Regions from separate parts of the Anaerotruncus sp. genome, predicted to be linked through region 4. Evidence: predicted binding sites of a transcription regulator. Region 4 holds the regulator's gene; each other region holds the start of a gene.
What was found. Region 4 encodes Rex, which represses fermentation and respiration genes when NADH is low (regulators of the CRP and FNR family bind a similar motif). Its sites were predicted from a motif close to ATTGTTAANNNNTTAACAAT; they were not measured.
Positions count from the first base shown of each region.

Region 1: the regulator Rex is predicted to act here: its motif matches at 5,873-5,892, upstream of ACZO3G_RS04150 (phosphoenolpyruvate carboxykinase (GTP)).
Region 2: the regulator Rex is predicted to act here: its motif matches at 4,328-4,347, upstream of gap (type I glyceraldehyde-3-phosphate dehydrogenase).
Region 3: the regulator Rex is predicted to act here: its motif matches at 4,356-4,375, upstream of ACZO3G_RS03645 (acetyl-CoA C-acetyltransferase).

Region 1 covers NZ_DBMDHH010000009.1:25,555-34,276, reverse strand. The annotation lists gene ACZO3G_RS04170 (purine-cytosine permease family protein) at 1-486, opposite strand, end outside; gene ACZO3G_RS04165 (LacI family DNA-binding transcriptional regulator) at 994-2,970, shown strand; gene ACZO3G_RS04160 (hypothetical protein) at 3,082-3,675, shown strand; gene ACZO3G_RS04155 (hypothetical protein) at 3,803-3,928, opposite strand; gene ACZO3G_RS04150 (phosphoenolpyruvate carboxykinase (GTP)) at 3,941-5,710, opposite strand; gene tsaD (tRNA (adenosine(37)-N6)-threonylcarbamoyltransferase complex transferase subunit TsaD) at 5,929-6,954, opposite strand; gene rimI (ribosomal protein S18-alanine N-acetyltransferase) at 6,951-7,400, opposite strand; gene polA (DNA polymerase I) at 7,468-8,722, opposite strand, start outside.
Region 2 covers NZ_DBMDHH010000038.1:8,826-17,547, forward strand. The annotation lists gene glgB (1,4-alpha-glucan branching protein GlgB) at 1-1,606, opposite strand, end outside; gene ACZO3G_RS10575 (helix-turn-helix domain-containing protein) at 2,330-2,554, opposite strand; gene ACZO3G_RS10580 (hypothetical protein) at 2,679-2,885, shown strand; gene gap (type I glyceraldehyde-3-phosphate dehydrogenase) at 3,252-4,262, opposite strand; gene ACZO3G_RS10590 (sensor histidine kinase) at 4,584-5,735, shown strand; gene metG (methionine--tRNA ligase) at 5,884-7,860, shown strand; gene ACZO3G_RS10600 (hypothetical protein) at 8,125-8,715, opposite strand.
Region 3 covers NZ_DBMDHH010000008.1:589-9,310, forward strand. The annotation lists gene ACZO3G_RS03625 (diguanylate cyclase domain-containing protein) at 1-1,915, opposite strand, end outside; gene ACZO3G_RS03630 (competence protein CoiA family protein) at 2,125-2,517, shown strand; gene ACZO3G_RS03635 (DUF1576 domain-containing protein) at 2,598-3,866, shown strand; gene ACZO3G_RS03640 (hypothetical protein) at 3,902-4,234, shown strand; gene ACZO3G_RS03645 (acetyl-CoA C-acetyltransferase) at 4,461-5,645, shown strand; gene ACZO3G_RS03650 (enoyl-CoA hydratase-related protein) at 5,734-6,510, shown strand; gene ACZO3G_RS03655 (3-hydroxybutyryl-CoA dehydrogenase) at 6,546-7,385, shown strand; gene ACZO3G_RS03660 (acyl-CoA dehydrogenase) at 7,488-8,627, shown strand; gene ACZO3G_RS03665 (electron transfer flavoprotein subunit beta/FixA family protein) at 8,644-8,722, shown strand, end outside.
Region 4 covers NZ_DBMDHH010000019.1:111-5,059, reverse strand. The annotation lists gene ACZO3G_RS07025 (helix-turn-helix domain-containing protein) at 1-323, opposite strand, end outside; gene ACZO3G_RS07020 (hypothetical protein) at 484-681, shown strand; gene ACZO3G_RS07015 (sigma-70 family RNA polymerase sigma factor) at 696-1,001, shown strand; gene ACZO3G_RS07010 (isocitrate/isopropylmalate family dehydrogenase) at 1,113-2,297, shown strand; gene ACZO3G_RS07005 (redox-sensing transcriptional repressor Rex) at 2,328-2,975, shown strand; gene ACZO3G_RS07000 (hypothetical protein) at 3,200-3,883, opposite strand; gene ychF (redox-regulated ATPase YchF) at 3,883-4,949, opposite strand, start outside.

The DNA of each region.
Region 1 (8,722 bases), on a different contig from region 4:
CACCGACACCCGCTGAAGCCAGGTGATCGAACGGAAGCCGTAGGCGGTGATGAGCAGCTGCACGATGCCGGTCAGGATGATCCAGAGCGTGATGTTGCTGTAGCCGGTCATGGCGGAGACCACCGCGTCGATCGAGCTGCCACAGACGACGGTGACAGACGCGCCCCAGCCGATCAGCTGAACCGCGTTGGCGATGGCGGGGACGTAGGAGCCCTTGATGCCGAAGGTCATGCGGGCGGCCGCCATGGTCGGGATGCGCACCTTGTAGCCGATGACGCCGAGCGCGAGCAGCGGAAGGATGACGAGCACGTTGCCCCACAGCAGCATGGCGGCCGCGCGCGCGAAGCCGAGCCCGGCCATTGAGCCGCCCATCAGCAGGCGCGGAACCGCCACGTTGGCGCAGAACCAGACGAACGCCATGTCCCAAAGTCCGGTTTTCTGTTCCGATTCGGGGATGATTTGGATGCCTTCCCGTTCCAGTTTCATAGGAACCCTCCTTATTCGTTCTGTGGTGAATCGCCAAATCTGTCTCTTTTTTTGCCGATCCCCCGCATTTGAACCCATCGTATCAGCAGGAATTTTGCCTGTCAAATCACGCTTGTATAATACTCCCAATATATTCCATGATTTTTATGGGTTTTTCGTTCAAATCCCCATTTTATTTGCGCATTTAATTTTCCATACCCCCAATCTGGCCCTGACGGATATGAAAAAACCACAATTCGGAATCGGAAATTGCACTTTTTATTCGGCCGCTTTCCCGCCCGGCGGCCGAAATCCGGCGTTTTAGACCGGAGACCGGTTCGTAGAATCACAACGAAACATCTTTATTTGCGCATTTAACTTCATTTGTTCCATTTCTTACCCGCCGGATGGTCATTGTGAACAAAGCGCCCCCCTGCCCTTTACTGGAAAGCTCCGATTTTTCACCGCGGCTCCCTTTCAAATTGACGGGGCCCCGCCGCCGGTTTATCATGGAAAGGGGGGATGCAGATGATAACGATCCAGGACGTGGCGCGGCGGAGCGGCGTGTCCGCCACCACCGTTTCCCACGTGATCAACAAGACCCGCTATGTGCGCCCCGAGCTTGCCGACCGGGTGATGCACGCCGTCGGGGAGCTCGGCTACACCCCGCTGCGGGTCTCCCACCGGCAGAAGCTCTGCGGGATGCGCGTGGCCGGCATCTTTTTAAGCAGCATCCGGGGCAGCTACGCCTCCGATCTCGCCGACTGCCTGGCCGCCGAGCTGCTCGACAAGCGGGTGCGGATCGTCGCGATCGTCACCGAGCAGCGCCTGGCGTGGAAGGATTTCCTCGAGTATGTCCGCCTCTACCACCTCGACACCGCCATCGTGCACTACTCGGTCGAGATCCGGGACGACGGCGGCGCCCCGCCGCCGGTGCAGACGATCTTCATCAACCACATCCCCACCGAGCGGGAAAACTGCTACTACATCAACTTCGACTATCCCCACGCCGTGGGGCTCGCCCTCCGCCACCTGCTCAACCGGGGGCACGCCGACATCGCCTTCCTCGCCTGCCAGAGCAGCTCCTTCATCAACCAGTCGGTCCTCTCCGCCGCGCATGAGACCTGCCGCCAGTACGGGCTCGCCTTCGACGACGGCCACTTCTGGACGATCGACGACACCTACAGCCGGGACGAGCTCGTCCGCCAGCTGGGCGCCTGCTTCCAGGCGCATCCGGGAATCACCGCGGTCATCACCGCCGAGACGGGCGCCACCATGCACATCATGGACTACATCCGCCTCAACGACCTGCAGTTCCCGCAGGACCTCTCCCTCATCACGATCGGCGACATGTACATCGCAAAGGTCTTTTTCCCCAACATCACGCGGGTGGATATGAAGGTGCGCGAGCTGGTGGCCGGCATCCGCGAGCTCATCCTCGGCGGGAACGAGCGGCGGCACCGGCTGATCTCCGCCGACTTCATCCTCGGGGAATCGACCCGCACGCTGGCGCGCGGCCCGTCGGGCGCGCAGGCCGGGCGGGCCGAGCTGCTGGAGCTCACCGACGCGGAGATCGAGGAGGTGCAGCACCGCGGCTATTCGGTCTGCATCTCGATTAACGACGAGCGCTCCCTCTCCTCCCGCCTGCTCGCGCAGGGGATGCGGGACGGCTTCGCCGCGCTCGGCATCGGGGTGCTCGGCACCGTCAACGCCCAGCAGGACGCGCAGCTCCAGAAGATCCAGCTGGACAGCCTCGCCGCCATGCACCCCGACGCGATCGTCTGCCTGCCCGTGCTGGAGGGGCGGGAGCTCGACCGCTACCGCAAGCTCTGCCGGAGCGGCATCCGGCTGGTCTTCGCGGGGGACGTGCCCGCCTCGATGCCGCCCTTCTCCTACGACACCTGCGTCGCGGCCAACGAGTCGGAAAACGGCCGCGCCGCGGGCAAGCTCCTCGCCGCCGAGGTGCTCCGCCGGGGCGGGAGCTGCATCGGCTTCCTCTACGGCAGCGCGCAGTCCTTCTGTACCCGGCAGCGCGACCTCTCCGCCACCGGCATCATCGCCGAGGAGTTCCCCCAGCTCGAGACGGTGGCGCGGCGGGACTTCTACAGCCCCTGCGGGAACGCCCCCCTCATCCGCGGCCTGCTGGAGGCCCACCCCGAAATCGACGGCCTCTACGCGAGCGACGAACGGCTCGCCGCCGACGCGGCCGCCGCGCTGCGCGAGCTTTCGCGCCCGGATATCGCGGTCGTCGCCGCGGGGCTCGACTACGGCGTGGCCAAGCTGCTCGCGGCCGAAAAAAACATCACCGCGGTCAGCTGCCCCCGCTCCTATGAGACCGGGCGCGCCGCCGCGCTGGCCTGCGCGTGCAGCCTGCTCGGCAAGCAGCCCCTGCCCCACATCGTCACCGTGCCGGCGGTCGTCACCGCCAAAAACCTCGAGAAATCCTGGCTGGAGCTGGTCAAGCGCCGTCTCCCCCGCGAAATCTCCGAGCTGCTCGCCCGCTGAGCGGTCTTCAAATTTCCGCCGGTTCCCTATAAATTTCTTCACAGTTCATTGACATTCTGGTCACAAATGGTACAATAAGTGTGGAAAATTGTGACAAAAGGAGTGCTGACTGTGAAAAAATGGATTAGCGCGGTAATCGCGTTTGCAATGCTGCTTTCCCTCTCCTGCCCGGTCTTCGCCGAGCGCCTGCTCAAGCCCATCGAGGAGGCGGCGCCCGCCGCCGCGGAAGTGGAGGACGAGACCCCGGTCATCCCTGAGGAGCAGGTCCCGACCGCCGCGGCGCCTACCGTCGCGCTGACCGCCGCAGAATACGAGCTCGGCTATGTGAACATGGCCACCGAGCTGAGCGCCGCCCTCGGCGGCGCGCTCAAGGGCTACGACTACCGCGACAAGCGCACCTTCGGCAAAATCGGCGACGAGATCGCCGCGAGCCGGGACCTGCTCTCCGAGCTGGCTTCGGCCGCCGCCCCCGCCGAGTACCAGGAGGCCCACAAGCTCTTCGCCGCGGCCGCGGAAAAGACCGCCGCCTACTACGACAGCTTCACCGCGATGACCCGCTCCCCCTCCAAGGCCAGCTACGATAAGTCGGTCAAGGCGAGCCAGGAGGCCCAGAAGGCCATCCTCGCGGCGGTCAACCAGTTCGTGGAGACCTATACCTCCCTGCATCCGGGCTCCCAGTTCACCCGCATCCCCGTGGGCGCCTGACTTCCACAAGCATCTGAAGAGCGCCGGGCGCGAATGCGCCCGGCGCTCTTTGCGTCATCCCCCGCGGAGGGACGCAAAAAGGCCCCGGACGCTTTGCGTCCGGGGCCTTTTGACATCGTTGAAAGAGCTATCTTTTGTCGCGGAGGATGAGCGCCGCCATGACGCCGAACGTCACGGCGATCGCCGCGGCCGCGCCCACGAGGGCCGTGGCCGCGATCCCGCGCCAGGGGTTGAAGAGCCGCAGTTCTTTCATCATAACGGCACCTTACTTGTCGAGGTTGGCTTCGAGGGTCGAGAGCTGGCTTTCGAGTTCCTTCGGCAGCTTGTCGCCAAACTTCGCATAGAACTCCTTGATGCCCTTGACCTCCTCTTTCCAGAGGGCCTTGTCGACGGTCAGCAGGTCCTTGACGGTGTCGGTGGTGACGTCGCCGAGACCCTCCACGTCGATATCCTCCGGCTTCGGCTCGTAGCCGATCGGGGTCTCCACCGCCTCGGCCCTGCCCTCGCAGCGGTCGATGATCCAGTTCAGCACGCGCATGTTGTCGCCGAAGCCCGGCCAGATGAAGTGGCCTTCGTCGTCGGTGCGGAACCAGTTGACGTTGAAGATCTTGGGGGCCTTGTCGCCGAGCTTCTCGCCCATTTCGAGCCAGTGCGCCCAGTAGTCGCCCATGTTGTAGCCGCAGAAGGGCAGCATCGCCATCGGGTCGCGGCGGACGACGCCCACGGCGCCGGCGGCGGCGGCAGTCGTCTCGGAGGCCATGGTGGAGCCGACGAAGACGCCGTGCTTCCAATCCCTCGCCTGGTAGACCAGCGGAGCGGTCTTGGCGCGGCGGCCGCCGAAGATGATCGCGGAGATGGGCACGCCGTTGGGGTTATTGAACTCGGAGGAGATGCAGGGGCAGTTGACCGCCGGAGCGGTGAACCGGGAGTTGGGATGCGCGCCCTTGGAGCCGTCGGTGCAGTCCCACTTTTCGCCCTTCCAGTTGAGCGCGTTCTTGGGCGGGTTCTTGTCGAGGCCCTCCCACCAGACGGTGTTGTCGTCGAGGTTGTGGACCACGTTGGTGAAGATCGTGTTCTTCTGGGTGGAGATCAGCGCGTTGGGGTTGGACTTCATGTTGGTGCCGGGGGCGACGCCGAAGAAGCCGTTCTCCGGGTTGATCGCCCAGAGGCGCCCGTCCGGGCCGACGCGCAGCCAGGCGATGTCGTCGCCGACCGTCCAGACCTTGTAGCCGGCATCCTGGAATTTCTTCGGCGGGATGAGCATGGCCAGGTTGGTCTTGCCGCACGCGGAGGGGAACGCCGCGCAGACGTATTTGATCTCGCCCTTGGGGTTCTCCAGGCCGAGGATGAGCATGTGCTCGGCCATCCAGCCCTCGTTCTTCGCCTGGTAGGAGGCGATGCGCAGGGCGAAGCACTTCTTGCCGAGCAGGACGTTGCCGCCGTAGCCCGAGTTGACCGACCAGATGGTGTTGTCCTCGGGGAACTGGACGATGTAGCGGTTCTCCTCCTCCATCTTGGCCTTGGAGTGCAGGCCGCGGACAAAGTCGTTGGAGGTGTCGCCGAGCTGGTCGAACGCCTGCTGGCCCATGCGGGTCATGATGTCCATGTTGAGCACGACGTAGATCGAGTCGGTCAGCTCAACGCCCACCTTGGAGAAGGGGGAGCCGATCGGGCCCATGCAGTAGGGGAGGATATACATGGTGCGGCCCTGCATCGCACCGTCGAAGAGGGTGCGCAGCTTGGCGTACATGACCTGCGGGTCCTCCCAGTTGTTGGTCGGGCCGGCGTCCTCCTTCCTGCGGGAGCAGATAAAGGTCCTGCCCTCGACGCGCGCGACGTCGTTGATGGCGGTGCGATGGAGCAGGCAGCCCGGGAGCTTCTCGGGGTTGAGAGCTTCCATCTCGCCGGTCGCGAGAGCCTGGTCGCGCAGCTCTTTGAGCTGGGCCTCGCTGCCGTCGATCCAAACAACCTTGTCGGGTTTTACAAGCGCCTTCATCTCCTCAATCCAGTTGAGGACATTCTTGTTGTTTGTCATGATTGTTCTCCTCTCGGTGTATTTGGAATAATTTATAAAAACCATGCCGGAATGCGGGGGAATTTGGTCGGTTTTCTGTGGAGTTTCCCTAGAAAATCGAAATCTCCCACGTTTATCATTATAGACCGAACCTTTTGAAATTGCAATGGGTTTTCTGGAATTTGTGTTAATTTTTCGTCAAAGTTTTGCAGGAGGGCAAAGTTCCCTCCTGCATTTTGTCAGTCCCGCGCCGAAAATGCCGCCGCGATATCCATGGACGGGGCGGCGTTGAGGGAGAGCGCCGCGGGCGGATTTGCAAGGAATTCATAGTAGCCCTGCGCGCCGATCATCGCGGCGTTGTCCCCGCAGAGGGAGAGGGGCGGCACGTAAAGCGTAAAGCCGTTTTTCCGGCACATCTCCCCGAGCGCGGCGCGCAGGCCGCTGTTGGCGGAAACCCCGCCGGCCGCCGCGACGACGCGGTATCCGAGCTCCTTCGCCGCGGCCTCGAGGTGGCTGGTCAGCACCTCGCAGACCGTCCTCTGGAAGCTCGCGGCCAGCGAATCGGCGTCGACCTCCTCCCCCTTCTGCCCGGCGTTGTGCAGCAGGTTGATGACCGCCGTCTTGAGCCCCGAAAAGCTGAAGTCGTAGGGCGCGCCCTCGACGCGGGGCTTGGGGAGCTTATATCTGCCCGGGTCGCCGCGTCCGGCAGCCTCGTCGATGTAGACGCCGCCCGGGTAGGGGAACCCCATCGCGCGGGCGGACTTGTCGAACGCCTCCCCCGCCGCGTCGTCCCGCGTGCGGCCGACGACGCGGAATTCGGTGTAGGAGCGCACCTCGACGATGTGGGTGTGCCCGCCCGACACCACGAGGCAGAGGAAGGGCGGCTCCAGCTCGGGATGGGCCAGGTAGTTGGCGGCGATGTGCCCGCGGATGTGGTGGACGGGCACGAGGGGCTTTCCCGCCGCGAGGGCGAGCCCCTTGGCGTAGTTGACCCCCACGAGCAGCGCGCCGATGAGCCCCGGCGCGGCGGTCACCGCGACGGCGTCGATCCCCTCGAGCGGGACGCCCGCCTCGTCGAGCGCGCCCTGCACCACCGGCACGATGTTCTCGCAGTGGCGGCGGGAGGCGATCTCCGGCACCACGCCGCCGTAGACGCGGTGCTCCGCCACCTGCGAGTTGATGACCGAAGAAAGGACCCTGCGCCCGTCCTCCACCACGGCGGCGGCCGTCTCGTCGCAGGAGCTTTCGATCGCTAAAATCTTCATGTCGCTGTTTCCTCCCGCGCCCCCCGCGTCAAAAACGCCGTCATCAGGATGGCGTCCTCCGCCGGGTTGGCGTAAAAATTGCGGCGGCGGCCCACCGCGCCGAAGCCGAGCTTCTCATAGAAGGCGATGGCCGCGCGGTTCCCCTCCCGCACCTCGAGGGTCAGAAAGCCGAGCTTTTCCCGGCGGGCGTAGAGGAACATCCGCCGCATGAGCGCGGTGGCGATCCCCCGGCGGCGGAATTCCGCCGTGACCGCCACGTTCGCGATGTATCCCTCGTCCAGCACCCGGTGCATCCCGGCGTAGCCGACCACCCGGCTTCCGCTGCGGGCGACGAAGAAGACCGCGCAGGGGTTTTCCAGTTCCCCCGCGAGGGTGCGCCCGCTCCACGGCTGGGAGAAACACTCCGCCTCGATTTCGGCCACCCCCGCCACGTCCGCCCCGGTCATCCGCCCAAAGCGGACGAGGTACTGGGGCGTTCCCGAGAGGCGGGAAATCAGCCGGAGGCGGCGCGGTCTATTTGGCTTCGAGCCAGTTGTCCCCGACGTTGGCGTCGGCCACGAGGGGGACCTTGAGCGTAATGGCATGTTCCATTTCCTCCTTGAGGATCGCGGTCGCGGCCGGGACCTCCTCCGCGGGAGCCTCGACGAGCAGCTCGTCGTGCACCTGCAAAATGAGACGGGCGCGCAGCCCCTCCCGGCGCAGGCGTTCAAACACCCGCACCATGGCGATCTTGATGATGTCGGCGGCCGTCCCCTGGATGGGGGTGTTGCGCGCGACCCGCTCCCCGAATGCCTGCGTCACCTTGTTGGACGCGGCCAGCTCGGGCAGATAGCGGCGGCGGCCGAAGAGAGTTCTCACATAGCCGTTTTCCCGCGCGAATTTGATGGTGTCCTCCATATACTTCCGGACGCCCGCGTAGTGCTCCAGGTAATTCTTGATGTAGCTGTCCGCCTCGGCGATCGAGACGCCGATATCCTGCGAGAGGGAAAACGCCCCGATGCCGTAGACGATCCCGAAGTTGACCGCCTTGGCGCGCGAGCGCATGACCGGCGTGACCATCTCCTCCGGCAGGCCGAACACCTGCGCGGCGGTGGTCGTGTGGATGTCCTCGCCGCTCTGGAAGGCGGCGATCATGTTTTCGTCGTCCGCGAGGTCAGCCAGCACCCGCAGCTCGATCTGCGAATAGTCGGCGTCGACCAGCTTCCAGCCCTCCCGCGCGCGGAAGAACCGGCGCAGCTTGCTGCCCTCCTCGGTGCGCACCGGGATGTTCTGGAGGTTCGGCTCGGTCGAGCTGATCCGGCCGGTGCGCGTCTCGGTCTGCTGAAAGGTGGAGCGCACCCGCCCGTCGGGCCCGACCACCTTGAGGAGCCCGTCCACATAGGTGGACTTGAGCTTGGAGAGCTTGCGGTATTCGAGGATCAGGTTGATGATCGGGTGGTGGGGCCGCAGCGCCTCGAGCACGTCCACGTTGGTGGAATAGCCCGTCTTGGTCTTCTTTTTGGCGGGCAGGCCGAGCTTCACGAAGAGGACGTCCCCCAGCTGCTTGGGCGAATTGAGGTTGAAGTCGTACCCCGCGTACTCCACGATGCCCGCGTGCAGCTCCTCCAGCCGGTCGTCGAGCTCACCGCCGTACTCCCGCAGGGCGTCGGCGTCAAGGGAGAAGCCTTCACACTCCATGCCCGCCAGCACCCGCGCGAGCGGCATCTCGATCTCGAAGAGCAGCTTCTCCTGCCCCTTCTCCGCGATCTCCGCCGCCAGCCGGCCGCAC
Region 2 (8,722 bases), on a different contig from region 4:
CCAGCCAGTTGAAGCCGTCCCACGAGTCCTCCACCTGCCACAGGCAGGCGTGCGCGAGGTAGAAGTGGTTGAGGTCCCGCACAAACTGCTGCATCTGGCGGTGGGAGTCGTAGTCGAGCAGCATCCAGTCGAGCTGCTGCTTGTAGTTCCACTCGATGAACTGCGCGAACTCGCAGCCCATAAAGAGCAGCTTCTTGCCCGGATGGGTCATCATGTAGGCCAGGAAGGTGCGCATACCGGAGAATTTCATCGCGTAGTCGCCCGGCATCTTGTTGATGAGCGAGCACTTGCCGTGCACCACCTCGTCGTGGGAGATCGGCAGGATGAAGTTCTCCGAGAAGGCGTAGAAGAGGCTGAAGGTCAATTTGTCGTGGTTGTAGCTGCGGAAGATCGGGTCGAGCGACGTATAGGCGATCATGTCGTTCATCCAGCCCATGTTCCACTTGAAATTGAACCCGAGCCCGCCCACATAGGCGGGCTTCGTGACCATCGGCCACGCGGTCGACTCCTCCGCGATCATCAGCGCGCTGGGATGCTCGGTGAGCACGGCGGTGTTCATCTTCTGAAGGAACGCCACCGCCTCGAGGTTTTCGCGGCCGCCGTTGACGTTGGGCAGCCATTCCCAGTCCTCGCGCCCGTAATCGAGGTAGAGCATCGAGGCCACCGCGTCGACGCGGATGCCGTCGATGTGGTACTTCTCCACCCAGAACATCGCGCTCGAGGCAAGGAAGCTCACGACCTCGTTGCGCCCGAAGTCGAAGATGCGGGTCCCCCAGTGGGCGTGCTCGCGCTTGTGCACGTCCTGGTATTCGTAGAGCGGCTGGCCGTCGAACTCGTAGAGGCCGTGCGCGTCCTTGGGGAAGTGCGCGGGCACCCAGTCCATGATCACGCCGATGCCCGCCTGGTGGCACCTGTCCACAAAGTACATGAAGTCGTGCGGGGTGCCGTAGCGCGAGGTCGGCGCGAAATAGCTCGTCACCTGGTAGCCCCACGAACCGTCGTAAGGGTGCTCCATCACCGGCATCAGCTCGACGAAGTTGTAGCCCATGTCGCCCAGGTATTCGACCAGCTCGTCGACGGTCCTGCGGTAGTCGTAGGTGTTGCCGTCGGGGTAGCGCCGCCAGGAGCCGAGGTGCATCTCATAGATATTGACCGGGCTGCGGTAGGGGTTGAAGCCCTGGCGGCTCGCGAACCACGCGCCGTCGTCCCACTCGTAGCCCTCGATGTCGTACAGCTTGGAGGCCGTCTCCGGCGGAGTCTCGGCATGGAAGGCGTAAGGATCCGCTTTCATCAGGGCGCGTCCATCTTTGGTCTTCACGCAGAACTTATATAAATCATATTGCTTGAGGCCAAAAATCATGCATTCCCAAACCGCATGATCTTCCAGAAGCGTCATCGGATTCGCATCCGGGTCCCAGTCGTTGAAATCGCCAACGACCGATACCGACACGGCGTTGGGAGCCCACACGCGGAATACGTATCCATCTTCTTCATCCTTGCGGCAGGGATGGGCGCCTAAGTATTCATAGGCCTTATAATTCGTCCCCTGATGAAATAGATACAATGGAAAGCTGTCTTTCGACTTTGTTTTTTTTGGCTTAACCATTGCCCTCACCTCCCTTTTTTATATTTTAACAGTTTTTGGAGCGCCTTTCAAGTATTTCTTGTGAAATATCGCGTAAAAACAATGAAAACTTTCTAAGCATTTTATCTATTATGCACATATTTTGTGCACATTCCTGTTTCTTTCGCCTAACGATATTTTCCAGTTGCGGCCCTCCTTGTCCTGTCAGAGACCCGCGAGTTTCTATTATAACATGAATTTCGTGTCGTTTTGGCATGTAAATGGTGGTGGGAAATGTTCTTTGATTTGCCGCTTTCCAAGCGGCGGGGATTGCCGGGTCCCGCCCCGGCAGGCGGTTTTGGATTTGCCGCGCTGCGCCCGGCGGAGCTTTCTTCGCGCCCCTCCGGGGCGCTTTAGATGTGCCGCCTCCGGCGGCGGGGATTGCCGGGGCCCGCCCGCCGGCGGCTTTGGATTTGCCGCGCTGCGCCCGGCGGAGCTTTCTTCGCGCCCCTCCGGGGCGCTTTAGATGTGCCGCCTCCGGCGGCGGGGATTGCCGGGTCCCGCCCCGGCAGGCGGGTCCATTTCTTGATCGCCCAAGAAATGGACGAAAGAAGGGCGCTCAAGGGGGGCTCACTTGAAGAAGACGGGGCGCAAAGCTCGCCCCCCTTGAGAATCCCCCCGCCGCTCACGTCCAGCGGAGTGCATAAAGAAGGCAAATACAAACCACCCAAAATAAAAAACGGACACCTTTACAGGTGTCCGCAATCAGATCTCGAAAAGAACTTTCGGTTCAATATGCAATGCGTCGCAGATATCAAACAGCGTTGTAATCGAAAACGACATTTCAATATTGGGTGCCTCAATATGGCTTAGATATCCCCGGCTAATATGGACCAAGTCGGCCAGTTCTTCCTGCGTGAAACCCGCAAGCTTACGATAATGCGCGACACTTAACCCAAGTTTACGAAATTTCTCCGCATGCACGCCCACACAACTCACCTCTATGTATTTATTGTAAGCTTGTGTGCCGCCAAAGTCTGCTTGACATTAGATCGCAATTGCTATATTATTGTACGCAAAGCGAACAATATGTACGCATTTGCGAGGTGGGTTTATGGAAGATTACAGGCTCGCTTATTATTTTCTGTCCAGCAAGGTATCCGAAATTGCGGAAATCCTGCGCAAGCCGCTGGAGGGCGAGACGCGCGAACAGATCAAGAACAGCGCGGCGGCGCGGACGGTTCAGGCGATGGACCTGTTGGAGGACGCGCGGCGCCGCTCGCAGGAAATGCTGCACGCGAGCGAGCCCCAGAGGGATTAGCGCGCCCGCCGTCCCCCGTTGGGAGCGCCGCAACCTGAATTGAGCCTTCAGCTAGTGTACCCGTGGGGAGCGGCGGTAGTCTGCGGGTTATGGCAAGGTACTCCCGGGGGATTCTCAAGGGGACTGGCGGAAGTCCCCTTGAGCGCCCTTCTTTCGTCCATTTCTTGGGCGATCAAGAAATGGACCCGCCCGCCGGGGCGGGACCCGGCAATTTATGCCGCCGCAGGCGGCACATTTGAAGCGCCCCGGAGGGGCGCGAAGAAAGCTCCGCCGGGCGCGGCGCGGCAAACCCAAAACCGCCGCCGGGCGCAGCACGGCAAATGAACAAAAGAGCCGCCCTCGCGGGCGGCTCTTTCAAAAAACCGATTACTTATGATCAACGGTAGCCATGTGCTGGATGAGCATGAGGACCTTGTTGCTGTAGCCCCACTCGTTGTCATACCAGGAAACCAGCTTGACGAACTTGTCGGTCAGCGCGATGCCGGCCTTCTTGTCGAAGATGGAGGTGCGGGCGTCGCCGATGAAGTCGGACGAAACCACATCGTCCTCGGTGTAGCCGAGGATGCCCTTGAGGGAGGTCTCGGAAGCCTTCTTGAGCGCGGCGCAAATCTCCTCATAGGAGGCGGCCTTCGCGAGGTTGACGGTCAGGTCGACGACGGAGACATCCAGCGTCGGGACGCGGAACGCCATGCCGGTGAGCTTGCCGTTCAGCTCGGGGATGACCTTGCCCACAGCCTTGGCGGCGCCGGTGGAAGACGGGATGATGTTGCCGGAAGCGGCGCGGCCGCCCCTCCAGTCCTTCTTGGAAGGACCGTCAACGGTCTTCTGGGTGCCGGTGGTGGAATGGACGGTGGTCATCAGGCCGTCGACAATGCCGAACTCGTCGTTGATGACTTTCGCCAGAGGCGCCAGGCAGTTGGTGGTGCAGGAAGCGTTGGAGACGATGTCCATGCTCGGCTGGTAGGTCTCGTGGTTGACGCCCATGACAAACATCGGCGCATCCTTGGAGGGCGCGGAGATGATGACCTTTTTGGCGCCGGCCTTGAGGTGGGCCTCAGCCTTGTCCATGGTGGTGAAAACGCCGGTGGACTCAACCACATACTCGGCGCCGCAAGCGCCCCACGGAATGTTGGCGGGCTCCCGCTCGGCATAGAACTTGACAGTCTTGCCGTTGACGATGATCGCGTCGTCGGTGTAGCTCACTTCGCCCGTGTACTGGCCATGGATCGTGTCATAGCGAAGCATGTAAGCGCAATAGTCAGGGGTCATGAACGGATCGTTGACGCCCACGAATTCAATGTTCGGATTGTCCAGTCCAGCGCGGAAAACCAGTCTGCCGATACGGCCAAAACCGTTGATACCAACTTTAATTGCCATTGGAAACAACCTCCTGTATTTTTGATACCTTTATCATAATACAAATCTCTGGAAACTACAAGAACCTTGATAAACTTTAAACGATTTTTTTTATTTTCTTCAAACCCGGGATATTTATACTTTGCTTTTTATTGAAAACGCCCAACTCCTATTGAAAATCACACCCTCATATACTATAATTGAAGCGTAATTTTCTGTCGATTTGTGTCGAAAGGTCCCTGTTTTCCCTGTTCCCGGGCCTTCATGCAATATTTGGAATCCGAATATTTCCGCGGTCCTTCCCAAATGATAAGTGCAGTTCCGCAGCGAGGAGGTGCGCCTTTGGACGATCCCCGAACAGACTCTTTTTTCGACCAGCTGACCGGGCTCCTGGACGCCTCCGGCCAGCCCGCCGCCGTGATGGACCATGATTTTCGTCTCGTCTGGTGCAGCGCCGCCGGCTCCCGGGAAATGCCCGCCCTGGCCCTGCCGGACGGCGCGCAGCTGCTGCTGCACGGCTACGACCCCGAGGTCGTCCGCGCGGAGATCGACCGGTGCGGTTCCTTCACCACCGCCGGCCCCAACCACCTGTTCGCAGAGCGGCCGACCGTCATCTGCGCCCTGCCCGACGGGAGCGGCCGCTATCTCATCCAGCCGGCCTCCGGCGCCGAGCAGGGCTCCGGCATGCGACCCGAGGGGATGTCGCGCACGCTCTCCTCCTTCGGCAACCAGTACCGCGCGCCGCTGACCGTCATCTTTTCGATGCTCACCCTCCTCTCCCGCAACTGCGGGCCCGGCTCGTCCGAAAAGGACCGCGAGCGCATGCCCGATTACCTCGCCGCCATCAACCAGAGCGCCTTCCGGCTGCTGCGCAGCAGCGAGTGGATTTCCGATTACACCCGCCTCACCTATGGGTTTTCGCCCGTGCGGACCCGGCGGGTCGACCTCTTCCACTACCTGCGCGAGCTCTTTTCGGCGGCCGCCGACTTAATCGAGCCGACCGGCATCCCGCTCTCCGCGGACATCCCCGAGGGGATGCTGCCCGCCGCCTGCGACACCCAGAAGGTGTCCGCGGCCCTGCTCAACATCCTCTCGAATTCCTGCCGCTACACCCGCCCCGGCAACCAGATCGCCGTCCGGGTGCGCTTCAAGCGGGGGATGCTCAGCGTCTCGGTCGCCGACCGCGGGCTCGGGATTCCGCCCGACGTGCAGCCGCGCGTCTTTGAGCCGTACTTCTCCTACGACCACGGGGGGCGGCCCTTCTCGGGCAACGGCCTCGGCCTGACGATCGCCCGAGATTCCATCGCCGCCATCGGCGGCACCATCGCGCTCACCTCCACGCCCGGGAAGGGAACCACCGTCGTGTTCACCCTGCCCGTGGAGGACGACGAGAGCGTGCCGCCCGCCGTTTTCTGCGAGGCCGCGGATTACCTCTCCGACCGTTTTTCCCCCCTGCGCGTCGCGCTCAGCGACAGCATCGACTGTCCCCTCTAAGGAACCGCCCGCGGGCGGTTCCTTTTTTGCCGCCGGGGCGCGCTCCGGCGGCAAAAACTTTCCACAGCCCCTGTTCATTTTACCCAATTCGTGGTATACTATATCATTACATTGACGACACCAAACTCATGCAAGGAGGTTCCACATCATGAATGGAACAGGAAAGACATTTTACATCACCACCCCCATCTACTATCCGTCGGACAAGCTGCACATCGGACACAGCTACTGCACCGTCGCGACGGACGTCATGGCGCGCTACAAGCGTATGCAGGGGTTTGATGTCATGTTCCTGACCGGCACCGACGAGCACGGCCAGAAGATCGAGGAAAAGGCGAAGGCTGCGGGCGTGACCCCGCAGCAGTATGTCGACAGGGTGGTCGCCGGCATCAAGGAGCTGTGGAAGCTCCTCAACATCTCCAACGACCGGTTCATCCGCACCACCGACGACTACCATGTGGAATCGGTGCAGAAGATTTTCAAGGACCTCTACGACAAGGGCTACATCTACAAGGGCTCCTACAAGGGCAAATACTGCACGCCCTGCGAGTCCTTCTGGACCGAGAGCCAGCTGAAGGACGGCAAATGCCCCGACTGCGGCCGCGAGGTCATCGACGCGGAGGAGGAGGCCTACTTCTTCAAGCTCTCCGCCTTCCAGGACCGCCTCATCAGGCTCTACGAGGAAAACCCCCACTTCATGGAGCCGCAGAGCCGCCTCAACGAGATGGTCAACAACTTTATCAAGCCCGGCCTCGAGGATCTGTGCGTCTCCCGCACCTCCTTCTCATGGGGCATCCCCGTCACCTTCGACCCCGGCCACGTCGTCTACGTGTGGGTCGACGCGCTGACCAACTACATCACCGCGCTCGGCTACGGCAACGACAAGTATCACGAGTTTGAAAAGTTCTGGCCCGCCGACGTGCATTTCGTCGGCAAGGAGATCATGCGCTTCCACACGATCATCTGGCCCGCCATGCTCATGGCGCTCGACCTGCCGCTGCCCAAAAAGGTGTTCGGCCACGGCTGGCTGCTGCTCGAGGGCGGAAAGATGAGCAAGTCCAAGGGCAACGTCGTCGACCCCGTCGTGCTCGTCGAGCGGTACGGCGTCGACGCCATCCGCTATTTCCTGCTGCGCGAGTTTCCCTTCGGCTCGGACGGCCTCTTCTCCAACGAGGGGCTCATCACCCGCATCAACGCCGACCTCGCCAACGATTTGGGGAACCTTGTCTCCCGCTCGGTGGCGATGGCGGAGAAATACTTCGGCGGCACCCTGCCGGCGGAGCGGAAATCCGAGCCGGTCGACGAGGAGATCATCTCGATCGCGCGCGGGCTCAAGGACCGCTACGAGGCGCAGATGGAACAGTACGCCTTCCAGAACGCGCTGATCGAGGTCTTCAAGCTCATCTCCCGCACCAACAAATACATCGACGAGACCGCCCCCTGGGTGCTCGCCAAGGAGGAGGCCAACCGGCCCCGCCTTGCCACGGTGCTCTATAACCTGCTGGAATGCGTGCGCATCGCGGGCATCCTGCTCGCGCCCTTCATGCCCGCCACCTCGCCCAGGATTTTCGCGCAGATCGGCGCGGCCGGCGGCATCACCACCTACGAGTCCGCCGGGACGTGGGGCCTGCTGCCCGCCGGCGTGACGGTCAAAAAGGGCGAGGGCCTCTTCCCGCGCATCGACGTGGCCAAGGAGCTCGAGGCGCTCGAAAAGGCGCGCGCCGCCGCCATGGAAAAGGCCGCCGCTGCGGAAAAGAAGCCCGCCGCCAAGGCGGAGCAGCTGGAGGGGGTCGCCTCGCTCATCACGATCGACGACTTCGCGAAGGTGCGGCTGCGCGTCGCGCAGGTGACCGCCTGCGAGCCGGTGCCCAAGGCGGATAAGCTCTTGAAGCTCACCCTCGACGACGGCAGCGGCACGCCCCGCCAGGTCGTGTCGGGCATCCATCCGTGGTACGAGCCGGAGGCGCTCACCGGAAAAAAGGTGATCGTCGTCGCGAACCTCAAGCCCGCCAAGCTGCGCGGCGTCGAATCCAACGGCATGATCCTCGCCGCCGACGCGGGCGAAAACGACGTGAAGGTCATCTTTGTCGACGAGTCCGTCCCCTGCGGTTCGGTGGTCCGGTAGCCAGGGGAAACTTTTGAAAAAGGTTCCCCTGGACCCCTTCAAAACTTTTGGTTCAGGCGAGTACTACTCGCCGCCGCCCACGCGCCCCGTGGAATCAAAGTTTTCGCCCGCCTTTTCCAAAAAGGCGGCGGGGTCAAGGGGCGGAGCCCCTTGACGCGCCCGCAGGCGCGGAACACCCCATCCTGAGAAGCGATTTTTTGGTTCTTTTTTCAAGAAAAAAAGAATGACGGCTGATGCAAAGGGCCTTTGCATCAGCCGTCCTTTTCAGAGGTTCCCCTTCCCGTCGAGGTACTCGAGCTGGCGCTGCACCAGCCGGATCCCGGTGTGTCCGTCCGGAAGCTCCTCGACGTGCAGGTTATAAAGGCGCATCCGTTCGGAGATTTCGAGGTTCGCCTTCTCCTCCTCGTCCACGCCCATGAAGAACCATACCGCCCGCTTGATCGCGTTTTCCACGATCTGCACGTAGGGCGTTCCCGGCTCCATCATGTAGATCGACCCCGGCGTCACGCCGGTATAGGAGGCCATAAAGTTCTTCTTCGCAAGCCTGAGGACCTCGGTGCGCAGACCGCCCTCCACGTCGATGCGGTCGGCGGCGCGCTTGAGCGCCTCGAGCAGTTCTTCCTTAGTCGTCACGGTCATCACAAGCCCCTCCTGTTCGATCATCAGCATTTCATCCAGCACGCGCCCCGGCGTCTCCCCGACCGTCCGGCCGATCGCCTGGAGGATCCTTCCGGTCAGCGCCGCGGCGGGTTTCCCGTTGGCGCTCGCGAGCGTCTGCTGGCTGAGCCCCGTCTCCTTGAAGACGTCGTATCGCTTTTTCCCATGCCTGCCGAGATAGACGTCGATCAACTTCAATGGAATC
Region 3 (8,722 bases), on a different contig from region 4:
TGTCGATCTCCTCCTGCGTCCAGAATCGCTGGGCGCTGCATTCGTCGAAGCCGACGTACCCCGAAAACACGCCGTCGTTTTTGAGGGCGCATTGGAGCATCGAATGGATATTCTGGACAGCGAGAGCGTCGTGGAGCCCCTTCACGGTCAGCCGGGAGATGTCGTCGCAGTAGAAGACCCCGTCCTCATTGAAGTTGGCGGCATAGTCGCCGATCAGGGAATAGGGGACCCGCTGGAGATTGTCGATCTGGGGGGAGACGCCCTCGTTGCACCATTCAAAGGTGTTGTTGCAGGCGAGCCCGTCCTCGGTGTTCTCGAATATGTAGGCGCGGCTCACGTCGAAATGCCGCCCCACGATCGCGAGGATCGCGTTTACCGCCTTGTTGATGTCGTCCGAATCGTAGAGGATTTGGAAGATGTATTCCGCGATATGCTCTGTGAAGGATTTGCGCCCGACGTCCGGTTCCTCCCCGCGCCGCGTGCCGGGCGGGAGGAAGGGGTCGCCGCCGCCGTCGTAGAACTGGCAGCGGTCCTTGCCGAGCTTTTTGGCGCTGTAAAGGGCGCTGTCCGCCTTCTCGAAGAGGGCGCGGTAGTCACCGCCGTCGCGCGGGCAGAGGGCGATGCCGATGCTGCCCGAGATCGCGTGCCCGGCGTTGTGCCCGGCGAGGGTGCTGCGGAAGGCGTTGAGGACCGCCCCGGCCTTTTCGCCGATGACCTCCTCGTCGTCCGCGCCCTTGAGGAAGACGACGAACTCGTCCCCGCCGATCCGCCCGACGATGTCGGTGGATCGGAACAGCTGGGTGATCCGCTCCGAGACGTCGCGCAGCACGGCGTCGCCGAGCAGGTGGCCGAGGTGGTCGTTGACCGCCTTGAAGTCGTCGATGTCGATGATGAAGAGGGCGCCCGAGGCGGCGGGGCCGCTCTTTTCGAGGAAGCGGTTGACCATGACCTCGGTGTAGCGCCTGTTGTAGAGCCCGGTCAGCGGATCGCGCCGCGACTGGTCCTTGAACTCCTGCTCCCGGCGCTTGTCCCGGTCGATGTCCTTGATGCTGCCGATCAGCCGCCGGTACTTCCCGTCGGAGCCGCGGATGGGGACGAGGGTGATGCGCACCCAGGTGTAGTGCCCTTCGCCGTCGAGGGTGCGGTATTCGGCCGAGAGGGCGGTCTCTCCATCGTCGAAGGCCTGGCGGACCCGCTCGGACGACAGGCTTTCGCGGAGGCGGTCGCGGTCCTCAGGATACACGTGGGGGAAATCGTCGTCCGGCAGGAACCCCGCCGGGTCCTTGCCGCCGAGGTAAAGGGCGCTGTTGGCGGTGACCAGCCCGTTGGAGGCGTTGTATTCAAACACAAGGTCGCTCGTGGCCTCGAGCGCAAAGCGGTAGCGGGTCTCGTCGGCCCTGCGCTCGTCGTTGAGCCGTTCGAGCTCGGCGGTTTTTTCCGCGATCTTCTTCTTGAGCAGGGCATTGCTCTGCTCGGTGAGGCTCTTGGCGAAGAACTCGCCCTCCCGCTGGTAGCGGTCGGGCGCCGAGTGGTGCAGGTGCAGCACGGAGAAATTTCCGTCCCGCAGGCGGCAGACCCCCGAAAACCGGGTGTTGAGGTCCGCGACGACGCGGTCCTGCCCGCCGCTCTCCTCCCGCGCGCGGATGGTGCCGAAGGTGAGGAAGAGATCGTCGGAGAGCTGCCGGGCGCGGTAATCCTCGCCGACGATGGAAAAATGCCCGCTCCACTCCTGGGACTCCGCGCCGAGCATCCGCACGGCGTCGCCGAGGCTGAGGCAGAGCTCCCCCTCGCCGGTGCCGATCCAGGTGACCTCCTCGTCAAAAGACCGGATGATCCCGGAATAATCGCGGGCCTCCAGGTAGTCGTGCCAGACGCCGCGCACGAATTCGGCGGCGCGCGTCTCCAGATCGTTCATCGGATTTCCTCCCTTCCAGGAAAACGTCCGGACCGCGGTCCGGACAAAACAGCTGTCATAATATTACCATATCTTTATAAAAAAGGCCAGAGTTTATGATCGAAATTCTGGAAAGGACGCATTTTTTCATCGCCCGGGCGGTCCTTGCAACGAAAGCCGGGACATGTTACACTGCAAAATAGGATTACTTCGGAAAGGATGATCACCGGATGGACTGGTTTCGGCGGATGATGCCGGGCAGGCGGGGGCTTGACGGGCTGGGCTGGGCGCTGCTGGCCGGCGCGGCGGTTTCGATGGCCCTGCGCCGCGCGACGGGGTATCGGCTCTTCTGGACGCTGGCGTTTGTGCTGCTGGCGGTCTTTTTCCTGCGTTTTTTCTCGCGGGACGCGGGGCGCCGCTATGAGGAGAACCGACGTTTTATGGCGCTGTGGCGGCCGCTGGCGCGCCGCTTTTCCTCCTGGGCGGACGCCCTGCGGGACGCGCGGACCCACCGGCGTTTCCGCTGCCCCTCCTGCGGGCAGAAGGTACGGGTGCCGCGCGGGAAGGGGAGGATCTGCATCACCTGCCCGCGATGCCGGGTGGAATTCGTCCGGCGGACGTGAAAATTTACAGAATATTCGCCTTTCCACCGGCACGCGTATGTTAAAATGAGCTGAGACACCGGAGATGGAGGGAGAAGGGTTTGGACCGATTGCTGACCTATCGCCCGGAGCGGCAGGGACGCTATCTCTTTTGGGCGATGACCGCCTTCGCGCTGGCGCTGATCGGCTTCGGGCTGCTGTGGGACACGCCCGCGGGCGTCGTTTCGGGCATCTGGAAGATCATCCGCACCCAGGCGGGGCTGATCACCGACTCGATCAGCGTCGGCGGCATGGGGGCCGCGTTTGTCAATGCGGGCCTGGTGACGCTGCTGTCGATCGGCATCCTGCGCGCCGTCCGGATGAACTTTTCGGGCATCAGCGTGGCGAGCCTCTTTTTGATGGCCGGGTTCTCCCTCTTCGGCAAGGACGTCTGGAACATCTTCCCGATCATTTTCGGCGGATGGCTCTATTCCCGCTATAAGCGGGAGCATTTCGGCCGCTACGTCTACATCTCCCTCTTCGGCACGGCGCTCGCGCCCGTGGTCTCGGAGATCGTCACCGTCGGCCGCGAACGGGACAAGCTGCTCTGGTACCTGCTCGGGGTCGGCATCGGCGTGGCCGTCGGCTTTCTGCTGCCCGCCGTCGCCTCCTTCACACTGCGGGTGCACCAGGGCTACAACCTCTATAACGTCGGCTTTACGGCGGGGCTGATCGGCATGGTGCTCGCCTCCTTTTTCAAATCCTTCGGGCACACCTTCGAGGCGCGCCTCGCGTGGAGCACCGGCAACAACCTGCCGCTCGCCGCCTTCCTGTTCGGTCTGTTCGCCCTGATGGCGCTGGCGGGCTTCTGGTGGAACGGGCGCAGCTTCCGGAACGTCGCGCGCATCACCCGCCATTCGGGCCGCCTCGTGGCCGACTTCGTCCAGCTAGACGGACTGCCCGTGACGCTCATCAACATGGGGATCATCGGCGCGGCCGCCACCGTCTACGTGCTGGTGGTGGGCGGCGACCTCAACGGGCCGACCATCGGCGGCGTCTTTACGATCTGCGGGTTCGGCGCGTTCGGCAAGCATCTCAAGAACATCATCCCCGTCGTGCTCGGCGTGGTGATCAGCTCCTTTTTCATGGTGTGGTCGCTGAGCGAGCCCAACGTTTTGCTGGCGGCCCTCTTTGCGACGGGGCTCGCCCCCATCGCGGGGCAGTTCGGCTGGAAATGGGGGATCGCCGCGGGCGTGATCCACGCCTCGGTGGTGCTCAACACCGGCTTCCTGCACGGGGGCCTCAATCTCTACAACAACGGTTTTTCGGCGGGGCTCGTGTGCATTGTGCTGGTGCCGCTCATCGAGGCGCTGCGCCGGGACCGGGAATAACAGGGGGAATCGATACGGAAGCTACAGCCAGAAAGATGACGAAAGTGATCGACGAGCTGATCGTGTTCTTTTTCAGCGTCGGCTCGGACGGGGTGCGGATGGATTTGCGCAAGCTGGAGGACGGCTACGAGCTCTCGCTCAAAAGCCGGTACGACCCGGCGGAGAGCAAGAAGGTGAACGACCTCGACCGGTTCCTCAACCAGGCGGAGAAAAACGAGGGGCTCGAGGAGTTCTTCTGGCAGCTCGCGGGAGTGAGCGGGCTGGGGCAGGACAGCGAACTGCACCTGATCGGGCAGATGGTCGACTGCCGCAGGCTGGAGATCGGCGCCGACACGGTGGAGCTCACGCTTTTTAAGCGCAGGGAATGACCTGAAATTCCCTTTCAAACCCGCATGAACAGGGGCCTTTGGAGCGTTTGTTTCAAAAGTGCATAAAAGCGGTTTCGGGCGAGGGGGGAGATTTAGACAAACTCATAAAAATCGTGAAAAGTTTGTTAAAAATATAGCAATTTCAAAACCCTTGTAGTATACTGATAATCGAAGGGCCGGTCCGGCCCGAAACCTGAGAATTTCAAGAAAAATCGGAGGCGTCAACATGTCAAAGGAAATCGTATTGGCCGGTGCCTGCCGCACCGCAATCGGCAAAATGGGCGGTTCCCTCACGGGTGTCCCCGCCGCGCAGCTCGGTGCTATCGTGATTAAGGAAGCCCTCAACCGCGCGGGCGTGAAACCCGAGCAGGTTGACGAAGTCTTTATGGGCTGCGTGCTCCAGGCCGCGCAGGGCCAGAACGTCGCGCGCCAGGCCGCCCTCAAGGCCGGCCTTCCCATCGAGGTCCCCGCGCAGACGCTGAACATCGTCTGCGGCTCCGGCCTCAAGTGCGTCAACCTCGCGGCAGCGATGATCGCTTCGGGCGAGGCGGACATCATCGTCGCCGGCGGCATGGAGAACATGTCCGCGACCCCCTTCGCGCTCGACAAGGCGCGCTACGGCTACCGCATGAACGACGGCAAGCTGATCGACTGCATGATCAAGGATTCCCTCTGGGACGCTTTCAATAACTATCATATGGGCATCACCGCGGAGAACGTCGCCGAGAAATACGGCGTCACCCGCGAGATGCAGGACGAGTTCGCCGCGTCCAGCCAGCAGAAATGCGAGGCCGCCCGCAAGGCCGGCAGGTTCAAGGACGAGATCGTCCCGGTCCCCATCAAGGTCAAGAAGGAGACCGTCCTCTTCGATACCGACGAGTTCCCCCGCGACGGCGTGACCGCCGAGGGCATCGCCAAGCTGCGCCCGGCCTTTAAGGAGGGCGGCACGGTGACCGCCGCGAACGCCTCGGGTATCAACGACGGCGCCGCCGCGATCGTCGTCATGAGCGCCGACAAGGCCAAGGAGCTCGGCATCAAACCGATGGCCAAATGGGTCGCCGGCGCGACCGCGGGCGTCGATCCCTCCATCATGGGCATCGGACCCGCCTTCTCCACCAAGAAGCTGTTTGACAAGACCGGCCTCACGATCGACCAGATGGACCTCATCGAGGCGAACGAGGCGTTTGCCGCGCAGTCGCTGGCCGTGGGCATCGAGCTCGGCTGGGACGCCTCCAAGGTCAACGTCAACGGCGGCGCGCTCGCGCTGGGCCACCCGGTGGGCGCCTCCGGCTGCCGCATCCTCGTCACCCTGCTGCACGAGATGAAGAAGCGCGGCTCCAAGCTGGGACTCGCGACCCTCTGCATCGGCGGCGGCATGGGCTGCTCGACGGTTGTCGAAAATATCCAGTAACAGGGAAAATCAGTTTCAGGCATCCGGGTCTCCGGGTGCCTGAAAGCTGTACAAAAGCGAAAATACACACAGGAACGGAGGCAAAAACTTGAGTTACGTCACCTACGAACAGAGGGGCTTCGTCGGCGTAATCACCATCGACAAGCCCAAGGCGCTCAACGCGCTGAACAGCGAGGTGCTCGGCGATCTCGAGAAGGTCGTCGACGCGATCGACGTGGACGCGACCCGCTGCGTCATCATCACCGGCGCGGGGGAGAAGGCGTTCGTCGCGGGCGCGGACATCGCCGAGATGTCCGGGCTCACCAAGGCCGAGGGCAAGGCGTTCGGCAAGAAGGGCAACGACATCTTCCGCAAGATTGAGACGCTGCCCGTGCCGGTCATCGCGGCGGTCAACGGCTTCGCGCTCGGCGGCGGCTGCGAGCTGGCCATGAGCTGCGACATCCGCATCGCTTCGGAAAACGCGGTGTTCGCGCAGCCGGAGGTTTCGCTCGGCATCACCGCCGGCTTCGGCGGCACCCAGCGGCTGGCCCGCACGATCGGCGTGGGCAAGGCCAAGGAGCTCCTCTACACCACGAGCAAGGTGAAGGCTCCCGAGGCGCTCGCGCTCGGGCTCGTCAACGCCGTCGTCCCGCTGGAAAACCTGATGGACGAGGCGATGAAGCTGGCCGAGAAGATCGCCCGCAACGCGCCGATCGCGGTGCGCGCCACCAAGAAGGCGATCAACGACGGCCTGCAGGTCTCGATCGACGAGGGCGTCGCGATCGAGGAGGAGCTGTTCGGCAGCTGCTTCGAGACGCTGGACCAGCAGAACGCGATGAAGGCGTTTGTGGCGAAGGAGAAGCCCGCCCCGTTCGAAAACAGGTAATGCGATCCTGATATTTACATATGGAGGTAACTGAAATGAAAGTTGGCGTTATCGGCGCGGGAACGATGGGTTCCGGCATCGCGCAGGCATTCGCGGTCACTGACGGCTACGAGGTCGTGCTCTGCGACATCACCGAGGAATTTGCCGCGGGCGGCAAGAAGAAGATCGAGAAATCCCTCACCAAGCTCGTCTCCAAGGGCAAGATGGAGCAGGAGAAGGCGGACGCGATCCTGGCGAAGATCACCACCGGGCTCAACGACAAGGTGGCCGACTGCGACCTGGTTGTCGAGGCGGCGCTCGAGAAGATGGACCTCAAGAAGGAGCTCTTCGCGAAGCTGCAGACGATCTGCAAGAAGGACGCGATCTTCGCGTCCAACACCTCCTCCCTCTCCCTGACCGAGATGTCCCAGGGGCTTGACCGCGCGATCGTGGGCATGCACTTCTTCAACCCCGCGCCCGTCATGAAGCTGGTCGAGGTCACCGCCGGCCTGCACACCGCTCCCGAGACGGTCGAAAAGATCGTCGCCATCTCAAAGGAGATCGGCAAGACCCCGGTTGAAGTCAAGGAGGCCCCCGGCTTCGTCGTCAACCGCATCCTCATCCCGATGATCAACGAGGCGATCGGCATCTACGCCGAGGGCGTCGCGTCGGTCGAGGGCATCGACTCCGCCATGCAGCTCGGCGCGAACCACCCGATGGGCCCGCTCGCGCTCGGCGACCTGATCGGCCTGGACGTCTGCCTCGCGATCATGGAAGTGCTCTACAACGAGTTCGGCGATCCGAAATACCGCCCGCATCCGCTGCTCCGCAAGATGGTCCGCGGCGGCACGCTCGGCCGCAAGACCGGCAAGGGCTTCTACGACTACTCCAGGTAAATCCGCTCCCGCTCCGCAGGCCGCGCGGCGCATCCGATGTGCCGCGCGGCTTGGCGCGGGCAGCTTTCGCAGGAAATATAAACATATTAGGGAGGAACTTGCATGGACTTTGTACTCAGCAAAGAGCAGGAGATGGCAAGACAGCTTTTCCGTGACTTCGCGGAAAAGGAAGTGAAGCCCCTTGCTCAGGAAGTGGATGAGGAAGAGCGCTTCCCGGCCGAGACGGTCGCGAAGATGCAGAAATTCGGTTTTATGGGCATCCCGTTCCCGAAGGAGTTGGGCGGTCAGGGCTGCGACACGCTGACCTACGCGATGTGCGTCGAGGAGCTGTCGAAGGTCTGCGCCACGACGGGCGTCATCGTGTCGGCGCACACCTCGCTCGGCTGCGACCCGATCAAAAAGTACGGCACCCCCGAGCAGATCGAAAAATACCTCGTCCCGATGGCGCAGGGCAAAAAGCTCGGCGCGTTCGGCCTCACCGAGCCGGGCGCCGGCACCGACGCCTCCGGCCAGCAGACCAAGGCGGTGCTCGACGGCGACCACTATGTGCTCAACGGCTCCAAGATCTTCATCACCAACGCCGGCCAGGCGGACGTATACGTCATCTTCGCGATGACCGATAAATCCAAGGGCAACCGCGGCATTTCGGCGTTCATCGTCGAAAAGGAGTTCCCCGGCTTCTCGATCGGCAAGAAGGAGCTCAAGATGGGTATCCGCGGCTCCTCCACCTGCGAACTGATCTTTGAAAACTGCATCGTCCCGAAGGAGAACCTCCTCGGACAGGAGGGCAAGGGCTTCGGCATCGCGATGGGCACCCTTGACGGCGGCCGCATCGGCATCGCCGCGCAGGCGCTGGGCATCGCGCAGGGCGCGTTTGACGAGACGGTCAAATACGTCAAGGAGCGCAAACAGTTCGGCCGCCCGATCTCGGCGTTCCAGAACACCCAGTTCCAGCTTGCGGACATGAAGGCCAAGATCGAGGCCGCCCGCCTGCTCGTCTACAGCGCCGCGGTGGCCAAGGACACCAAAAAGCGCTTCTCGGTCGACGCCGCGATGGCCAAGCTGTTCGCCGCCGAGACCGCGATGGAAGTCACCACCAAGTGCGTGCAGCTCTTCGGCGGTTACGGCTATACGAGGGATTACCCCGTGGAGCGCATGATGCGCGACGCGAAGATCACGGAGATCTACGAGGGCACCAGCGAGGTCCAGCGTATGGTCATTTCCGGATCGTTCTTGAAGTAGAAGGGAGTTGCAGGAATTGAAAGTAGTCGTTTGCATTAAGCAGGTCCCGGATACCAACGAGGTCAAGCTCGATCCGGTGACCGGAACGCTGATCC
Region 4 (4,949 bases):
CTGACGACCTGGGTGATCTCCTCCTCGGTGAGGGGCACGCCGTTGAACATCAGGCCCTCCTGCGCCAGCAGCCTGCGCCGGAAATCCTCGAGGAACTCCCCGAGCTCGGGCGGTCCGGCGGGGCTTTCCGCCCCGTCGAGCAGCAGGTAGTCGCTCGGCACGCCGAAGAACCGGCAGAATTTGGTCAGCGTCTCGTTGTCCGGCTCCCGCCGTCCCTGCTCGTACATGCCCACCGCGCTCGCGGAAATTTCCAGCGCGCCCGCCAGTTCCTGTTGGGTCAGCCCCTTGGCCCTGCGCAGGGCCCGCAGCCTGTTAGCCAGCATTCCGGTCACCTCACTGTCCTGATAATAACACATTTTGTGTATTTCGTCAACAAAATCTTGCAAATTGTGCGAAATTTTCTTGTGAATACACATTCCGTGTGGCACTCTTAAGATAAGAAGCAAAAATCACACGATTTGTAAAATCACAAGGAGGAATTGAATGGATTTAACCGCTTTGTCGGAGGAGTACCGGACGGCGGCCGACCGCCTGCAGGAGCGCCTGCGGGAGCTGAGGGTGTTCGCGCAGACGGCGCGCGGCGAGGAGGCGTTCGCCGCGCAGCGGCGGATCGACGCGCTCTACGCCGAACTGTACGACCTGCGCGTGGTCATGGACTACCTGCGCCACTATTATGACTGAGGGGGGCGGGGCACATGTTTGACGTATGTGAAAGCACCTTTTCCCTCCAGGATTTCGAGCGGATCGCCGCGCCGCAGTGCGCCGACAACGCACCCGCGCGCGCACGGTACGCGCGGTTCCTGCGCAGCGCCGTGCGCCACCTGCCGCCCAAGCAGCGGCAGGTCGTCGCGCTCTATTTTTTCGGGGGGCGCAACATCCCGGCGATCGCCCTGGAGCTCGGGGTGCACCCCTCCACCGTGAGCCGCAGGCTCGCGGCCGCCAAGCGCACGCTGCGCGCCCAGGCCGAGATGTGCAGCGAGGCGGGGCTGTTCCCCTCGTAAAAGCGGGGGCGGCGGCCGGATTTCTTTCCATCGTTCATTGACAATGGGGTAAGTCTGTTATAAAATTATCATATATAGACAGACCGTCCGGCGTGAGAGCGCGCGGGGGAAATGAAAATATGGGAGGAAACGCGATTGGACCAGAAAGTCAAAGCCGCCGCTGAAAAGTTCGCGGCGCTCGTGGAAGCGCAGCTCGCGCGCAACGAGCGCATCAAGGCGCAGAAGGAGTTTACCGACTACGGGAAGCTCGACACCATCGTCATCGGCGTGTGCGGGGGCGACGGCATCGGCCCCATCATCACGAACGAGGCCGCGCGGGTGCTCCGGCACCTGCTGGCGGACGAGGTCGGGGCGGGCAAGGTGGAGTTCCGCACGATCGACGGGCTGACGATCGAGAACCGCGCGGCGCAGGGCAAGGCGATCCCCGACGACGTGCTCGCCGAGCTCAAAAAATGCCACGTCATCCTCAAGGGCCCCACGACGACCCCGCGCGCGGGCGACCCGTGGCCCAACGTCGAGAGCGCCAACGTCGCGATGCGCAAGGAGCTCGACCTGTTCGCCAACGTGCGCCCCGTCAAGGTGCCGAGCGAGGGGATCGACTGGACCTTCTTCCGGGAGAACACCGAGGGCGCCTACGCGATCGGCTCCTGCGGCCTCAACGTGGACGAGGACGTGGCGTTCGACTTCGTCGTGACCACCACCGAGGGCACCGAGCGGATCGCGCGGCTCGCCTACGACTACGCGAAAAAGAACCACAAGAGCCGCGTGTCGATCATCACCAAGGCGAACGTCGTCAAGACGACCGACGGCAAGTTCCTGAAGCTCTGCCAGAAGATCGGCGAGGAGTACCCCGGCATCACGACCGACGACTGGTACATCGACATCACCACCGCCAAGCTGATCGACCCCAAGCGCCGCCGCGACTTCCAGGTGTTCGTGCTGCCCAATCTCTACGGCGACATCATCACCGACGAGGCCGCCGAATTCCAGGGCGGCGTCGGCACCGCGGGCAGCGCGAACCTCGGCAAGCGCTACGCGATGTTCGAGGCGATCCACGGCTCCGCCCCGCGCATGATCGCCGAGGGCCGCGGCAAATACGCCGACCCCTGCTCGATGCTGCGGGCGGCGGTGCTGCTCCTGAGCCACATCGGCTATCAGGCCGAGGCGGATAAGCTCGAACGGGCGCTGGACATCTGTATGTACGAGGAAAAGAAGCTCGCGGTCACCGGCCGCGACACCGGCTGCACCTGCGAGGAATTCGGCAACTATGTGATGGACACCATCGCACGGCTGTAACCGGGAATTCTGGATCGAGAGGTTTTGCATATGCCGAAACACGAGGGTGTTTCCCTATCCGTTATCAAGCGGCTGCCCAGGTACTACCGGTTCCTCGGCGACCTGCTCAGCCGCGACGTCACCCGCATCTCCTCGCGCGAGCTGGCCTCCCTGATGCAGTTGACCGCGTCCCAGATCCGCCAGGACCTCAACTGCTTCGGCGGCTTCGGGCAGCAGGGCTACGGCTACAACGTGGCCGCGCTCCACAAGGAGATCGGCAACATCATGGGGCTCAACAAGCATACCCCCATGGTTCTCATCGGCGCGGGCAACCTCGGCCGCACGATCGCGCGCCACATGGATTTCGAGAGCAGCGGCTTCAAGCTCGTCGGGATCTTTGACGACAGCCCCCGCGTGATCGGCCAGAAGGTGAGCAGCCTGACCGTGCAGGACATGGCGGGGCTCGAGGCGTTCTGCAAGGAGCAGTCCCCGCGGGCCGCCATCCTCTGTATCCCCAAGGAGGTCGCTTTCGAGACCGCCCAGCGGCTCATGAAGCTCGGCGTCAACTGCTTCTGGAACTTCTCCCATTACGACCTCTCCCTCGACTTTGAGGGTGCGGTCGTCGAGAACGTCCACCTGGGCGACAGCCTCATGACCCTCTGCTACCAAATCAACGCCGCCTACCCCGAGGATGAATGACGGGGAGGCGAAAATAAGAAGGCCCCCGCCTTGCGGCGGGGGCCTTCTTTTGTCCGGCTTCCTCCGGAAGCCGTCGGTCCCCTTTCTTTCAAGAAAGGGGGCAAAGAACGTTTGGCGCAGGCCGGCCGCGTCCCCCGCAAAGGGGGGCGCCGTGAGAAAGCCAAAAGCGAAGATTTTCGCCCGCCTTTTTCAAAAGGCGGCGGGGCGGCGCCCCGGCCTGCTCTTCAGCTTTCCGCGATAACGAAGTCCGCGGTGATCTCCGAGCAGGCGAGCGCCTGCCCGCCGGTATCCGCGAAGCAGCTCAGCTGCGCCGCGCGGTAGGTGCCCGGCGGCAGCGGCTCGTCGAAGAGGTCGATGGGCAGCGTAATCGTGACGGTCTCGCCCCCGTGCAGCACCCGTTCGGCGTTCACGTCGTCGGGGTTTGCCATCAGCCCCGCGCGCGGGGTGAGCGGCACGACGGCGTCCCCCTCCACCCGCCGGAAGTCGAACCAGTGGGTGTAGATGAGGTCGTTTTCCGTCCGGTTGGTGACGACGAGCGCGATCTCGCCGGTCCCAACGGGGTAGCTCTCCCGCTCGGGACGGGCGTCCACGCTGCGTTCCCCGGCGGGGAGCGCGGCGGCTTCGGGAAGCGGGGCGGTATTTTCCGGTTCGCCGGATTCGGCCTCGGCGGACCCGGCCTCGGAAGCCGCGGAGGATTCCGCGGGGACCACTTCCGCCCGGGAGGGGACCCCGTCGACGGGGGATGCGCTTTCCGGGGCGGGCGCGCCGCCGGGTAGGCCGACCGCGCCCAGGACGAAGTCGTTCTGCGCCTCGGGCAGGAAGGCGGCGCGCTCCGGGTGCGGCCGCAGGAACAAAAAGAGCAGCGCGGCGAGCGCGAGCGCGCCGCACAGGACCAGCGCCCGCCTCATCAGACGTTGAAGCGGAAGAGGACGACGTCGCCGTCCTGCATGACGTATTCCTTGCCCTCCGAGCGGACAAGGCCCTTCTCCTTGGCGGCGGCCATCGAGCCGCAGGCGATGAGGTCGTCGTACGCGACGACTTCGGCGCGGATGAAGCCCTTTTCAAAATCGGAATGGATCTTCCCGGCGGCCTGCGGGGCCTTGGTGCCGCGCGTGATCGTCCACGCGCGCACCTCCTGCTTGCCGGCGGTGAGGTAGGAGATCAGCCCGAGCAGGGCGTAGCTCTTTTTGATGAGGCGGTCGAGGCCCGACTCATGCAGCCCCATCTCCTCGAGGAAGAGCAGCTTGTCCTCGGCGGACATGTCGGCGATCTCCTCCTCGATCCGGGCGCAGATGGGCAGCACCTCGGCGTGCTCCGCCGCCGCGATCTCCTCCACCTCATGGTAAAAGCGGTTCTGTTCGATGCCGCCGGTAAAATCCGCCTCGCTCATGTTGGCGGCGTAGATGACCGGCTTGTCGGAGAGCAGCGGCATGTCCTCGAGCGCGGCGCGCTCCTCTGCGTCGCACACGAAGCTGCGGGCGGATTTCCCCTCCTCGAGGTGGGCCTTGAGCCGTCCCAGCACGTCCGCCTGCGCGGCGAGCGTTTTGTCGCCGCCCTTGGCGGCCTTGAGGGCGCGGTCGATCTTGCGGTCGACGATGTCGATGTCAGAAAAGATGAGCTCGAGATTGATCGTCTCGATATCCCGCCGGGGGCCGATCTCCCCGTCGACATGGATGATCTCGTTGTCCTCGAAGCAGCGCACCACATGCACGATCGCGTCCACCTCGCGGATGTGGGAAAGGAACTTGTTGCCCAGCCCCTCCCCCTTGGACGCGCCGCGCACCAGCCCGGCGATATCGACGAATTCGATGACGGCGGGGGTGTATTTGTCCGGGTCGTACATTTTGGCGAGCACGTCGAGGCGCTCGTCCGGCACGGCGACCATGCCGACGTTCGGCTCGATGGTGCAGAAGGGATAGTTCGCGGACTGCGCGCCCGCGTTGGTGATCGCGTTGAACAGGGTGGACTTGCCGA